Regions from separate parts of the Shewanella sp. 6_MG-2023 genome, predicted to be linked through region 1. Evidence: predicted binding sites of a transcription regulator. Region 1 holds the regulator's gene; each other region holds the start of a gene.

The links. Region 1 encodes ArgR, which controls arginine synthesis, uptake and breakdown. Its sites were predicted from a motif close to ANTGAATANNTATTCANT; they were not measured.
Region 2: a site for ArgR is predicted at 2,026-2,043, ahead of Q4533_RS03300 (aspartate aminotransferase family protein). Genes of this name have one in related genera too.
Region 3: a site for ArgR is predicted at 2,187-2,204, ahead of argC (N-acetyl-gamma-glutamyl-phosphate reductase). Genes of this name have one in related genera too.

The regions. Positions count from the first base shown of each region.
Region 1 covers NZ_JAUOQU010000018.1:60,464-64,724, reverse strand. The annotation lists gene Q4533_RS12015 (SDR family NAD(P)-dependent oxidoreductase) at 1-414, shown strand, start outside; gene mdh (malate dehydrogenase) at 532-1,467, opposite strand; gene argR (transcriptional regulator ArgR) at 1,773-2,243, shown strand; gene rsuA (16S rRNA pseudouridine(516) synthase RsuA) at 2,333-3,022, opposite strand; gene Q4533_RS11995 (M13 family metallopeptidase) at 3,307-4,261, shown strand, end outside.
Region 2 covers NZ_JAUOQU010000003.1:227,846-232,106, reverse strand. The annotation lists gene Q4533_RS03310 (S9 family peptidase) at 1-663, shown strand, start outside; gene Q4533_RS03305 (HDOD domain-containing protein) at 789-1,931, shown strand; gene Q4533_RS03300 (aspartate aminotransferase family protein) at 2,270-3,487, shown strand; gene astA (arginine N-succinyltransferase) at 3,598-4,261, shown strand, end outside.
Region 3 covers NZ_JAUOQU010000022.1:4,229-8,489, forward strand. The annotation lists gene ppc (phosphoenolpyruvate carboxylase) at 1-899, opposite strand, end outside; gene argE (acetylornithine deacetylase) at 1,025-2,176, opposite strand; gene argC (N-acetyl-gamma-glutamyl-phosphate reductase) at 2,438-3,418, shown strand; gene argB (acetylglutamate kinase) at 3,433-4,215, shown strand; gene Q4533_RS13385 (ornithine carbamoyltransferase) at 4,227-4,261, shown strand, end outside.

The DNA of each region.
Region 1 (4,261 bases):
AAACTGGTTGCAGGTAAACAGGGCTGTATTATTAATGTGCTCAGCGCCCGAGTAGGCAGTATTAGTGATAATCGCTTGGGAGGATGGTATAGCTATCGCGCTTCAAAAGCTGCGCTAAACATGCTAATTAAAACCGCGGCGATTGAATATGCTCGGCGTGCCAAAAACGTAAAGCTCATTGCTTTTCATCCCGGCACCACAGACACCCCATTATCCAAACCTTTTCAGGCCAAAGTGCCCGCTGAAAAATTATTTACTGCTGAATTTGTCGCGTCGCAATTACTGAATATCAATAACGCAATTAAGGAAGCTGGAAGCGAAAGTAGTGAAGATGACAACGCTGAAATTGACCGAATTTACTACGATGGACAAGCCAGCTTTATTGATTGGCAAGGAAAACTGATTAGTTGGTAAAGGGCTTAGGTCTTTTTCCCTTGCAGCAACTTTAGCCTGTCAGCAACAAAAATGCGAAGCCAAAGGCTTCGCATTTTTATCGGTAAATCAAGTTATCAATAATTGATAAGCTTAAATTTACTTAACGAACTCAACACCAAGTTTGATGTCGCCGTTTAATGTATCAAGCATTGCATCACGGGCATTAGCTTCAAATGCGCTAACATCGCCGTATGGTAATACTTTTTCTACGCCGTTTTTACCAAGTAATACAGGTTGTGCGAAGAAGTCAGCATGTTCACTGCCGCCATCAACATAAGCACATTCAACCACGTTAGCTTCGCCTTGTAGGCCGCGAACCAATGATAGGCCAAAGCGACATGCCGCTTGACCCATAGACAGAGTCGCACTACCGCCACCCGCTTTAGCTTCAACAACTTCAGTACCCGCATTCTGGATACGTATTGTTAGCGCTGCAACTTCTTCATCAGTAAAGCTTACGCCTTCAACTTGTGAAAGAAGTGGCAGAATAGTCACACCACTGTGGCCACCAATAACGTTGATGTTTACATCAGCAACGTTTAGCCCTTTAAGGTCAGCGATGAAGGTTTCAGAGCGGATAACATCAAGTGTCGTCACACCGAATAAACGGTTCTTATCGTAAACACCTGCTTTTTTAAGTACTTCAGCCGCAATAGCAACAGTAGTATTTACTGGGTTAGTGATAACGCCAATTAATGCTTTAGGGCAAGTTGCCGCCACTTTTTCAATAAGGTTTCTTACGATACCCGCATTGATATTAAATAGATCTGAGCGATCCATACCAGGCTTACGCGCAACACCTGCAGAGATAAGAACAACATCAGCGCCAACTAGCGCAGGAGTTGGGTCTTCACCAGCAAAACCAGCCACTTTTACATCTGTAGGGATGTGGCTTAAGTCAACTGCAACACCTGGAGTAACAGGAGCGATGTCATATAAAGACAACTCTGAACCTGCAGGAAGTTGAGTTTTTAATAGTAAAGCTAAGGCCTGGCCGATACCGCCAGCAGCACCAAGTACAGCTACTTTCATGATGATCTCCAATTACGTTCTAGTGATTGACTTCAGTCTGGTCTGTGACACAGATCATGTTTTCTTGTGGCGTCACATTACTGGATCACAGCGAGGATTTCAATTATCCCTTAGTAGATCACACTAATTTCCTTATTCTATGATATGTATATAAATAATGACTAATTTAGCCAGTAATAGCTAAAATGAATTTTTATTCACCAATTTAGCTTATTTCTTGACTTGATGCGTTTATCTATTCAGAATGAGCTACTTTTTTGAATAAAATCTATTCTTTTTAAAAATTACTATAAGACGAAAAAAATATGCCAGCGACTAAGAATCAGGATGAACTCGTAAAGACGTTTAAGTCGATATTAAAGGAAGAGCGCTTTGGTAGCCAAAGTGAAATCGTAATCGCACTGCAAGCAGAAGGTTTTGGCAATATTAACCAGTCAAAAGTTTCCCGTATGCTAAGTAAGTTTGGTGCAGTACGTACCCGTAATGCTAAGCAAGAAATGGTATATTGTTTACCCGCTGAGTTAGGTGTGCCAACAGCAGGCAGCCCTGTTAAAAACTTGGTATTGGATGTGGATCATAACCAAGCGATGATCGTAGTCAGAACCAGCCCCGGCGCAGCGCAGCTTATTGCCCGATTATTAGACTCGATAGGTAAGCCTGAAGGGATTTTGGGGACTATTGCTGGTGATGACACTATCTTTATTTGTCCTTCAAGTATCAAAACCATTGATGATACCTTAGAAACGGTAAAATCACTGTTTGGCTATAGTGAATAGCCCTCTTAGCAAATAACACCTTCACGATTTATTGAGCCATTAAAAAAGCAGCCTTAGGCTGCTTTTTTGGTTTTAACAGTGCGTAAGTGTTAAATTGAGGCGATTTCAGCATCGGTGAGAAAACGCCATTCGCCTTCTTCTAAATCAGCATCAAGTTCAATTTCACCCACAGCTTCACGATGTAAATTGACCACCCGATTCCCCACAGCAGCAAACATACGCTTCACTTGATGGTACTTACCTTCGCTGATAGTTAATCTGGCATGGTATTCATCAATGATCTCTAGCAGCGCCGGTTTAGTTAAGCCGTCTTCACTTTTTAATTGGATCCCTTCGGCAAAGGTTTCCACCAATGCAGGATCAAGTGATGCAGCAGCTTCGATAAGGTAACGTTTACCGCAATCTTTTTTAGGTGAGGTGATTTTATGTGACCACTGGCCATCGCTGGTGATCAGCACCAAACCTGTGGTGTCCACATCTAAACGCCCAGCAATATGCAGGGTATCGACTTTTTCAATATCCATTAATCCCAACACCGATTGATATTCTTCATCAATGGTTGAGCAAATGGTATCAACAGGCTTGTGCATCATGATGTAGCGCTCGCCCACGATCTTAATTTGACGACCTTCGATACACACTTCAGTATCATCTTTCACTTTAAAGCTCGCGTCTTTAACCACGTCACCATTACAGGTCACTTCACCTGATTTGATAACTCTTTTTGCTAATGAACGAGTCAGCTCGGTGCTCTCGCAGATAAATTTGTCTAAACGCATATATAAAACCAAGTGAAAACTAATTGGTCGCTATTATGAGCTGTTGGCTAGCAAATAGAAAACGATAAATGGCCACTGTAACATTCTGGTAATTTTTAGTTACACAACACAGTCAATAAATGCTCAATTTATCACTAAAAGCCTAGCCTTAGCCCTTGTTAAGTGCCCCTGTTAAGACTTAACATGTTGGTCACATAAAACTGTCTTAAGGCAGTGAACAATAAAAACAGCTCAAAATTAAGGCCGATAAAAAGGCTTCACTCTTCAATGCATAGGGAAACAACATGAAAAAGCTAGTTATCGGTGGGCTTTGCGCCTCACTTATCGCAGGCCTTAGTGCCTGCAATTCAGATAAAGCAGTCACTGAATCCGCAGCACCAGAAGTCGCTAAAACAGAAACCGCAGTTGCCGTTGAAAAAGCCCTTACCTCAGGTATTAGCTTTGACAATATGGACAAGTCAGTTCGCCCACAAGATGATTTTTACCTCTACGTAAATGGCGGCTGGTTAAACACCGCGGAAATCCCTGGTGACCGCACCAATATCGGCGCCTTTTACGACTTGCGCGAAAATGCCCGTGACGACGTTAAAGCCATCATCGAAGATGTCAGTGCAAACCCAGATCTTAAAATGGGTACTGATGAGCAAAAAGTGGCCGATCTTTACCGTTCATTTATGGATGTTGAAACCTTAAATAAATTAGGTATTAGCCCAATCCAAGCTGAATTTGCCCAAATTGCCGCGCTAAAAGATAAAAATGAATTAACCGCCTATTTTGGCGAAAGCCAAGTTAATGGTGGCGGCACACCATTAGCGTTTTATGTCAATGTTGATGCTAAAGATTCAAGCCGTTACGCCACCCATATTTGGCAATATGGTCTTAGCCTTCCTGAAAAAGATTACTACTTCAATGAAGAAGAGCGCTTCGTTAATATTCGTAGCAAATACCTTGAGCATATCGAGAAGATGTTTGACCTTGCCGGCCTTGAAAATGGCAAGCAAGCAGCGCAAACGGTTTTAGCATTAGAAACCGCTATCGCTGAGCAACATTGGGATGTAGTTGAAACCCGCGACAGCACTAAAACTTATAATCTTTATCAAGTTAAAGATTTAGCGACCTTAGCACCAGACATTAACTGGGATGGCTATTTAGCAGCCCTTGGTGGTGATAAGCAGTCTGACATCATCATTAACCAACCAAGCTTTATTGAAGGCATGAACCAAGTAATTAAAGACAATG
Region 2 (4,261 bases), on a different contig from region 1:
CATGGTGCGGGTTACCTGCAAAATGCCCATAATGGTTTTTCTGGCTATTTCAGAGAGTTCATGTTCCATAACTTATTAACACAACAGGGTTATGTCGTCATGGATATGGATTACCGTGGTTCTAAAGGTTATGGCCGCGATTGGCGCACCGCTGTGTATCGCAATATGGGTCATCCTGAAGTTGAAGATTTAAAAGACGGCGTTAGCTGGATGGCGGCTAACAGTCATGTTGACGGCGCTAAAGTAGGTACCTATGGCGGCTCTTATGGCGGCTTCTTAACGTTCATGGCGTTATTTAATGAGCCTGAGTTATTCCAAGCGGGCGCAGCACTTCGTCCGGTCACCGATTGGGCGCATTATAATGCGCCATATACCTCTAACATCTTAAATACCCCAGATGTTGACCCCATTGCCTATGAAAAGAGTTCACCAATTGAACACGCACAGGGTTTACAAAAACCATTGCTGATCATGAGCGGTGTGCTCGATGACAATGTGTTCTTCCAAGATAGTGTGCGCTTAGTACAACGCTTGATTGAGTTAGAAAAGCCGATGTTTGAAACCGCGATTTACCCTGTTGAGCCACATGGCTTTAGACAGGCATCAAGCTGGTTAGATGAATATCGTCGTATCTACAAATTGTTTGAGCAAGAGCTAAAGTAATGATGCGTTTTACTTAAGCTGATTTAAACCATAAGGCTTCCATTTGGAGGCCTTATTTGTAACGATAAGCAGCAGTTGAAATATAATTTTCATATAACTAACACAGAATTAAAGGCAGTTTATTTGTGGCAGTGTCGGTAGCAGGTGGCGTAAGGCCAGGAAAAGTCATTGAAGTTGAGCGCAGGCTGTATAAGCAACTGATTATGGGTAAGGAAAAGTTACCCTCGCAGCTTGATGACTTAGATAAGCAGTTAGAAGATGACGCCAATAAACTTGAAGTTGAACGTTTAGCCATTAAAGCACGTTTAGAAGAGCAAGCGCGGGCTCAGTTGGTGTTACAGCGCATATCAGAGCAATTGACTAACACTGTCATAAGCTCCCTTGAGCATCAGCTCAATTCACCTCAGCAGATGTTAGCGCAATCGGGTTTAAAAGAGTCCCATATTTTATTATTGGATTTACTGCTTAACAAAGAACCTGATCTGCGCCGAGTGCGATCGCTTGTTGAAAATATCAGCTGGCTATCGACCGATCTTATCAATTTAATCAATAGCCCAGCCTCGAGTCACCGCAGACCGCAGCGATCAGAAGTCAAAGTAACCGACATTAAGTTAGTGCTTAATTATATTGGCATTGAAAATTTGCAAGCTGTGATCCCTTACTTTTGTTTACGGCATTGGCTGCCATCGGGCAATACTAACCTGATTTGGGCTAGTCGTAAGTTATGGCGTTACAGCATGATCACCGCCATAGCGGCCAAAGCATTGGCAGCGCTGCATCAAAAGGATGTGGCATTGGTTTATAGCGCAGCTTTGATGAAGCAATTAGGCGCAGCGACTATATTAAATGCCAGCGCCAGACAATTTGAAAACACATGGGGAACCTGGCTACGTGAGACCAGCGCCAAAGGGGATAAAACCTTATACGATGCGGTAATGGCCTCAGCATTTCCAGCTGAGGAAGTGTTTGAGCAAGTGATGTCCTATGGTGAGCAGCTTAATTGGCAATTATTGGACTTAATGGATTTTAACCAGAGCCAGCTAACCCAAGTGCTAAAAGAGCTCGATTTAAATTATCACTTTAGCGAGTTTTCCACAGAAAGCGCTATCGTTGCCAAAGCCAGTTGTTATGCCAAGGTATTAATATTAGAGCAATCGCGTTTAATTGAGCCGCAAGAGAAGCGAGTGTTATTTGATTATTATGAATTTACCGAGCAAGAGCTGATCCGTTTAAAATCGCAAAATTACCGCAAGCTTAATTTAGTTTAAAGTCAGGCTTTATCCCCCTTAAGTATGACTAAATCTTGTTTAGTTATGCATTTATGATGAATAGCTAGCTTATTTGAGGCCAAATAACTTTTTTTATGACTATTTATGCTAAAAATAAGCTGTAATAGCACTTTGTATGTGAAGTTTGTTAACTCTTTATGCATTATTCATTTAAGTTATGAATAGTTAACCGCTAAAAACTGGTATTTTGATCACGTTTTAGCTAATAATGACCTGCAAGCTATACAAACATCCGCAGTCAACTTAAACCAAAATCAATACAGCAAGCGGAATAGAGTGACTTAAGTGTCGCTAATAACTTTAAGGAACGAAAAGCAATGAGCGTTGAAATGAACTTAACACGTGCCCAATTTGATGAAGTCATGGTGCCTAACTATGCGCCAGCAGCCGTAATCCCAGTTCGCGGAGAAGGCAGTCGAGTTTGGGATCAACAAGGTAATGAGTTTATTGACTTTGCTGGTGGTATTGCAGTGAATTGTTTAGGTCATTGTCACCCAGCACTTGTTGGCGCCCTAAAAGAACAAGGTGAAAAGCTGTGGCATTTATCAAACGTAATGACCAATGAGCCAGCATTAGAGCTGGCGACGAAACTGGTTAACGCCACGTTTGCTGAGCGTGTTTACTTTGCTAACTCAGGTGCTGAAGCCAATGAAGCTGCACTAAAACTTGCCCGTCGTTACGCATTAGATAATCACGGCCCACAAAAAGATCAAATCATCGCCTTTGATAAAGCATTCCATGGTCGTACCTTCTTTACTGTTACTGTGGGTGGTCAAGCGGCTTACTCTGATGGTTTCGGGCCTAAACCACAAAGCGTTACTCATGTACCATTTAATGATATTGCCGCTCTAGAAGCGGTAATTTCTGATAACACTTGTGCCATCATGCTTGAACCACTTCAAGGTGAAGGCGGTATTATCAATGGTGACCCCGAATTCTTAAAAGCTGTGCGCGCACTTGCTGATAAGCATGACGCATTAGTTATTTTTGATGAAGTGCAAACAGGTGTTGGCCGTACCGGTGAGTTATTTGCCTACATGGGCACCGATATTGTGCCTGATATTTTAACCAGCGCCAAAGCCCTAGGTGGCGGTTTCCCAATTGCTGCAATGCTAACCACTGCTAAAATTGCCGCACATCTTAAAATTGGTACTCATGGTTCGACTTATGGCGGCAACCCATTAGCGTGCGCTATTGGTAATGCTGTTATGGATGTGGTGAATACGCCTGAAGTACTGAATGGTGTTAAGCATCGCGAACAGTTATTCCGTGATGGTTTAGCGGCAATCAATGCCAAATATAATGTGTTCTCAGAAGTGCGTGGTAAAGGCATGTTATTAGGCGCAGTACTTAACGAGCAATATGCAGGCCGTAGCCGTGACTTCTTAGTTGCATCGGTTGCAGAAGGCTTAATGAGCTTGATTGCTGGCGCTAACGTCGTGCGTTTTGCTCCATCTCTTGTTATCCCAGAAGCTGATATCGCTGAAGGTTTAGCACGTTTCGAACGTGCTGTAGCTAAAGTGGTTGCAGGTTAATAGATAAGTAAAGCGTAAGGGTAAAACCTTGCGCTTTTTTATTGGGTTATCGGTAATGAAAAGTCTGTTTGTTGGTGACTTTTTATTACTGGATTATCAAGGAGAGTCAGATGCTAATCATACGACCGATTCGTGGCAGTGATTACGAAGCACTTTACAAGGTCGCCGTTGAATCGGGTCATGGGTTCACTTCCCTGCCAGTCAACGAAGAGCTATTACGCTCTAAAATCGCTAGAGCTGAAGCTTCTTTTTCCAAGCAAGTTGAGAAACCTTTCGATGAAGGTTATTTGATGGTGCTTGAAGATTTAAAAACCAATCAAGTTGTCGGTACCTGCGGTATTGAAGCCGCTGTCGGGATGGAAGATGCCTTTTATCATTACCGTTTAGGCACTGAAGTCTATCATTCTAAACAAATCTCAGTTCGTAACGAAGTGGAAACACTGACGCTTTGCCATGACTACACTGGCGCTGCAGAGTTATGTACGCTGTTTTTAAATAAAGAATATCGCAGAGGCTATAACGGCCGCATGCTTTCTCGCTCGCGTTTTTTATTCCTCGCTCAACATGAGCAACGTTTTGGCAGCACTGTAATTGCTGAAATGCGCGGCGTAAGCGATGAAAAGGGTGATTCACCTTTTTATGAGTGGTTACAAGATCATTTCTTAGGCATTGATTTTGTCGAAGCCGATTATTTATCGGGGTTAGGTAAAAAGGCCTTTATGGCTGAAATGATGCCAAGAAGCCCGATACATGTATGCCTATTGCCAAAAAAAG
Region 3 (4,261 bases), on a different contig from region 1:
CTGGCATCTTCCATGGATAATTCATTAATCAGCTTAACGATATCTTTGAGGTATAAGCGTGCGGCAGCATGGCGGTTTCGTAGTAATACTTCTTGTGTGACGACTGAGGTAACAAATGGATTACCGTCTCTATCTCCGCCCATCCAGCTAGAAAAACGTACTGGGCATATGTCTGTGGAAATTTGTTTGCCCGTTTTAGCTTGTACATGATCATTGAGCTGGCGTAAGAAGTCGGGTACAGCTTGCCATAGTGATGTTTCAATTGTGCTAAGTCCCCAGCGAGCTTCATCAACAGGGGTTGGCCTGTCATGACGAATTTCATTGGTATGCCATATTTGTGCGATGAGCTGGCGTAAGCGTAAATGAGATTGGCCTATTTCTCGCTCAGTTAGTTGCTGATTTTCTTGCTCTGTCAGACAATCGACCACCGCGGAGTATTTTTGAATGAGGGTGCGACGTGAAATCTCGGTGGGATGTGCTGTGAGTACTAAATCGATATCGAGGTTTTCAAGACACTGGATAACCTCTTGCTCATTGGAGCTGCTGTTAAGCATTCGTCCAAGTAGCTGCTCTACTGGATCCGGTGTACATACAAGCTCATCACAATTACGGCTAATGGTATGGAATTGCTCCGCGATATTCGCCAAATTAAGGAATTGATTGAAGGCTTTGGCAAACGGGACTAATTCTTCATCAGGAAGCGAGTTGAGTAAAGTGAGCATCTGTTGGCGTGATTCTGCATTTCCTTGGCGGGATTCTTTAGCCAAAATGCGGATTTGCTCGACCTTTTCGAGAAAACCTTCACCAAGATGATCGCGCATAGTATCACCTAAAATTTGTCCTAAGTTGCTGACATTAGAACGCAAGGATGCATACATATCGGCGGTTTGATCTGCCATAATTACTCCATAAGTTACTTAATAAGCGGTGACAATTTTTCCATAAGCTTTAGCACAATAGCGAGCGACAACTGCTTGGTCAATGGCTGATGAGATAAATTCAAAAGCCATTAATCTGCTTGTTGTTATTTAATACAAGCTTGATAAATCAGTTTTTTAATGAGCTCAACCGTTGGGGTTAAATATTCAAGGCCAATATATTCATCGGGCTGATGGGCCTGATTGATACTCCCGGGGCCAAGTACTAATGTTTGACAGCCTAATTGATTTATATAAGGCGCTTCAGTGGCGTAATTGACCACTTCAGCTTGGCTATTAGCAAGCTCAGTAACCAGCTTGGTCCAATAACTATCAGCTTTTCCTGCAAATGACTCAGAGCCTGGGTATAAGGTGCGTACTTCAATACTGCCTGGATATTGCTTATTAATTTCAGCAAGGTAGTTAATGACCATTAACTCTAAATCAGCTAATTCAATACCGGGCAGTGGGCGAATATCAAGGTGTAAGTCGCAGCAGCCACAAATACGGTTGGCTGCATCGCCGCCGTGAATATGGCCAAAGTTCATGGTTGGGTAGGGCACGCTAAAGGCATCTTCTCGGTAGTTTTCACTTAAGTGTTGCTTGAGCTTTATTAACTGACCTGTGACTTGATGCATTATCTCGATGGCATTAAGCCCACGTGCAGGATCTGATGAATGACCACTGCGACCAATAACGCGAATACCTTGGGCTAAATGGCCTTTATGCATATACACCGGCTTTAAGCTGGTTGGCTCGCCGATAATGGCATAATCTGGTGCTATAGATGTTGATTCAGCAAAGGCTTTAGCGCCATTCATGGTGGTTTCTTCATCGGCACTGGCAAAAATATGTAATGGACGCTTTAACTCAGTTAATGGGATGTCTTTTAACGCTTCCATGATTAGGGCAAAAAAGCCTTTCATATCGCAGGTACCTAGGCCATACCAGCGATTGTCTTTCTCAGTTAATTCAAATGGACTTTGGCTCCAACGACCTTCATCAAAGGGAACGGTATCGGTGTGGCCAGCTAATAACAAGCCGCCTTTGCCAGAACCAATGGTGGCGACAAGGTTTTGTTTACCTCTGCTATCAGCGACAGTACTAATTGTGCAGTCAAACCCCATGTCGCTAAACCAAGACTGTAGCAGTGCAATAACTGCATGGTTACTCATATCTTGTTCTACTTCTAAGGCACTGATTGAAGGTAGTGCAATCAACTGTTTAAAAGCATCTTTTAATTCTGGTAGTGAGTTCATAAGGGCCTTTTATAAATATTTAATCAAATAATCATTCATAATTATTGCATAAGTAATGTTTTGTGTTAGTCTAGCAAACAGCTAAGGAATTCACCATAACTTGATAAATATTTAAGAACTATAGATATGTATGTAATTGCGATTCAATTCACTGTAACAGATCCCAAAGTAAACTATTCTCGACGATAGTTTTAATCTCGAGCACCCTGCTCATATTTCAAATAAAAATTAATAGTTTACTGACTTAAAGATGACAACATAATGAAAAAAATCGCAATAATTGGTGCTAGTGGTTATACCGGAGCACAAATCACCGCTCTTATTGATGCGCAAGCGTCACTATCGATCCAAGGCTTATATGTTTCTGAAAACAGCCTAGATAAAGGCCGGTTATTAGCAGATCTATACCCGAGTTATCAACACATTCAAATTCCTCTGTCACCGTTATCGGCTGATGCTAAACAAGCCATAGTTGATCAAGCTGACGCTGTTGTATTAGCAACAGAGCATTCAGTTAGTTTGGAATTGGCCGCATTCTTTTATAACCAAGGTTTATCTGTATTTGATTTAAGTGGCGCATATCGGTTTGCTGATACCGCTCAATATCCTAAATGGTATGGTTTTGAACATACTCAAGCAGCAGTGCTTGCTGATGCGGTTTACGGCCTAGCAGAATGGAACGCGCAAGCCATTGCTAATAGCAAAATGATTGCTGTGCCAGGTTGTTATCCAACTGCATCACTCACAGCGCTAAAACCATTAAAACCATTGTTAACTGATGCTTACCCTGTAATTAACGCAGTCAGTGGTGTGACCGGTGCAGGCAGAAAAGCCCAATTGCATACCAGTTTTTGTGAAGTCAGCTTAACGCCCTATGGTGTATTAGGGCATAGACATCAACCAGAAATCGCCACCCAGCTGGGTCAAGAAGTTATCTTTACCCCGCATTTAGGTAATTTTAAGCGTGGAATTTTAGCCACCATTACTGTGCAACTTAAAGCGGGTACTACAGAAGCTGACATTGCTAAAGCTTATGGCGTATATGATGACTCGCCACTGGTGAGCGTAAAGCATAACCAATTTCCTAAAGTCGATGATGTGGTGCTAACACCCAATTGTATCGTGGGCTGGAAGTTTGACCCGCAAAGCAATTACCTAGTGGTCGCTAGCGCCATTGATAATTTAATGAAAGGCGCTGCAAGCCAAGGTCTGCAGTGCATTAATATTCACTTCGGTCTATAACAGGAGCCTTGATTATGTCTAATACCAACCCTGTTATCGTACTTAAAGTGGGTGGCGCGCTGTTGCAATCAGAGCCTGGCATGGCAGAGTTGATGTCAGTAGTTGCTGAAATGATGCAGCAAGGGCAGAAAGTGATTTTTGTTCACGGCGGTGGTTGCTTGGTCGATGAACAGCTCGAAGCTAATGGCAAGCAAACGATTAAGCTTGAGGGCCTGCGTGTTACCCCTGCTGATCAGATCCCGATTGTTGTTGGCGCTTTGGCAGGCACATCGAATAAAATTTTACAGGCCGCGGCAATTAAAGCTGGCATCGTCAGTGTGGGCATGAGCTTGGCTGATGGCAATATCGTCAATGCCAAAATTAAACATGAAAAGTTAGGTTTGGTGGGGGAAGTATCACCGAATGATCCGAGTTATTTAACTTATTTATTGTCGCAAAACTGGTTACCTATTTGCAGTTCAATCGCGATTTCACCAGCGGGCGATATGCTGAATGTCAATGCCGATCAAGCCGCTACCGCATTAGCTAAACTCGTTGCCGGTCAGCTGGTGTTATTGTCAGACGTACCCGGTGTACTTGATGCTAAAGGTGAGTTAATTGCCCAATTAGATCAACAACAAATTAGCTCGCTTGTGGAGCAAGGTGTGATTGAAAAAGGCATGAAAGTAAAAGTTGAAGCGGCATTAGAGGTCGCTCAATGGATGGGCAAAGCCGTACAGGTCGCCTCATGGAAACAACCCCAACAATTAATAGCATTAACTAACGGACAATCCGTTGGCACTCAAATTCAGCCTTAGGAGCAAAGCTAATGGAACACTTATTATCACTTAAAGACTTGTCGCA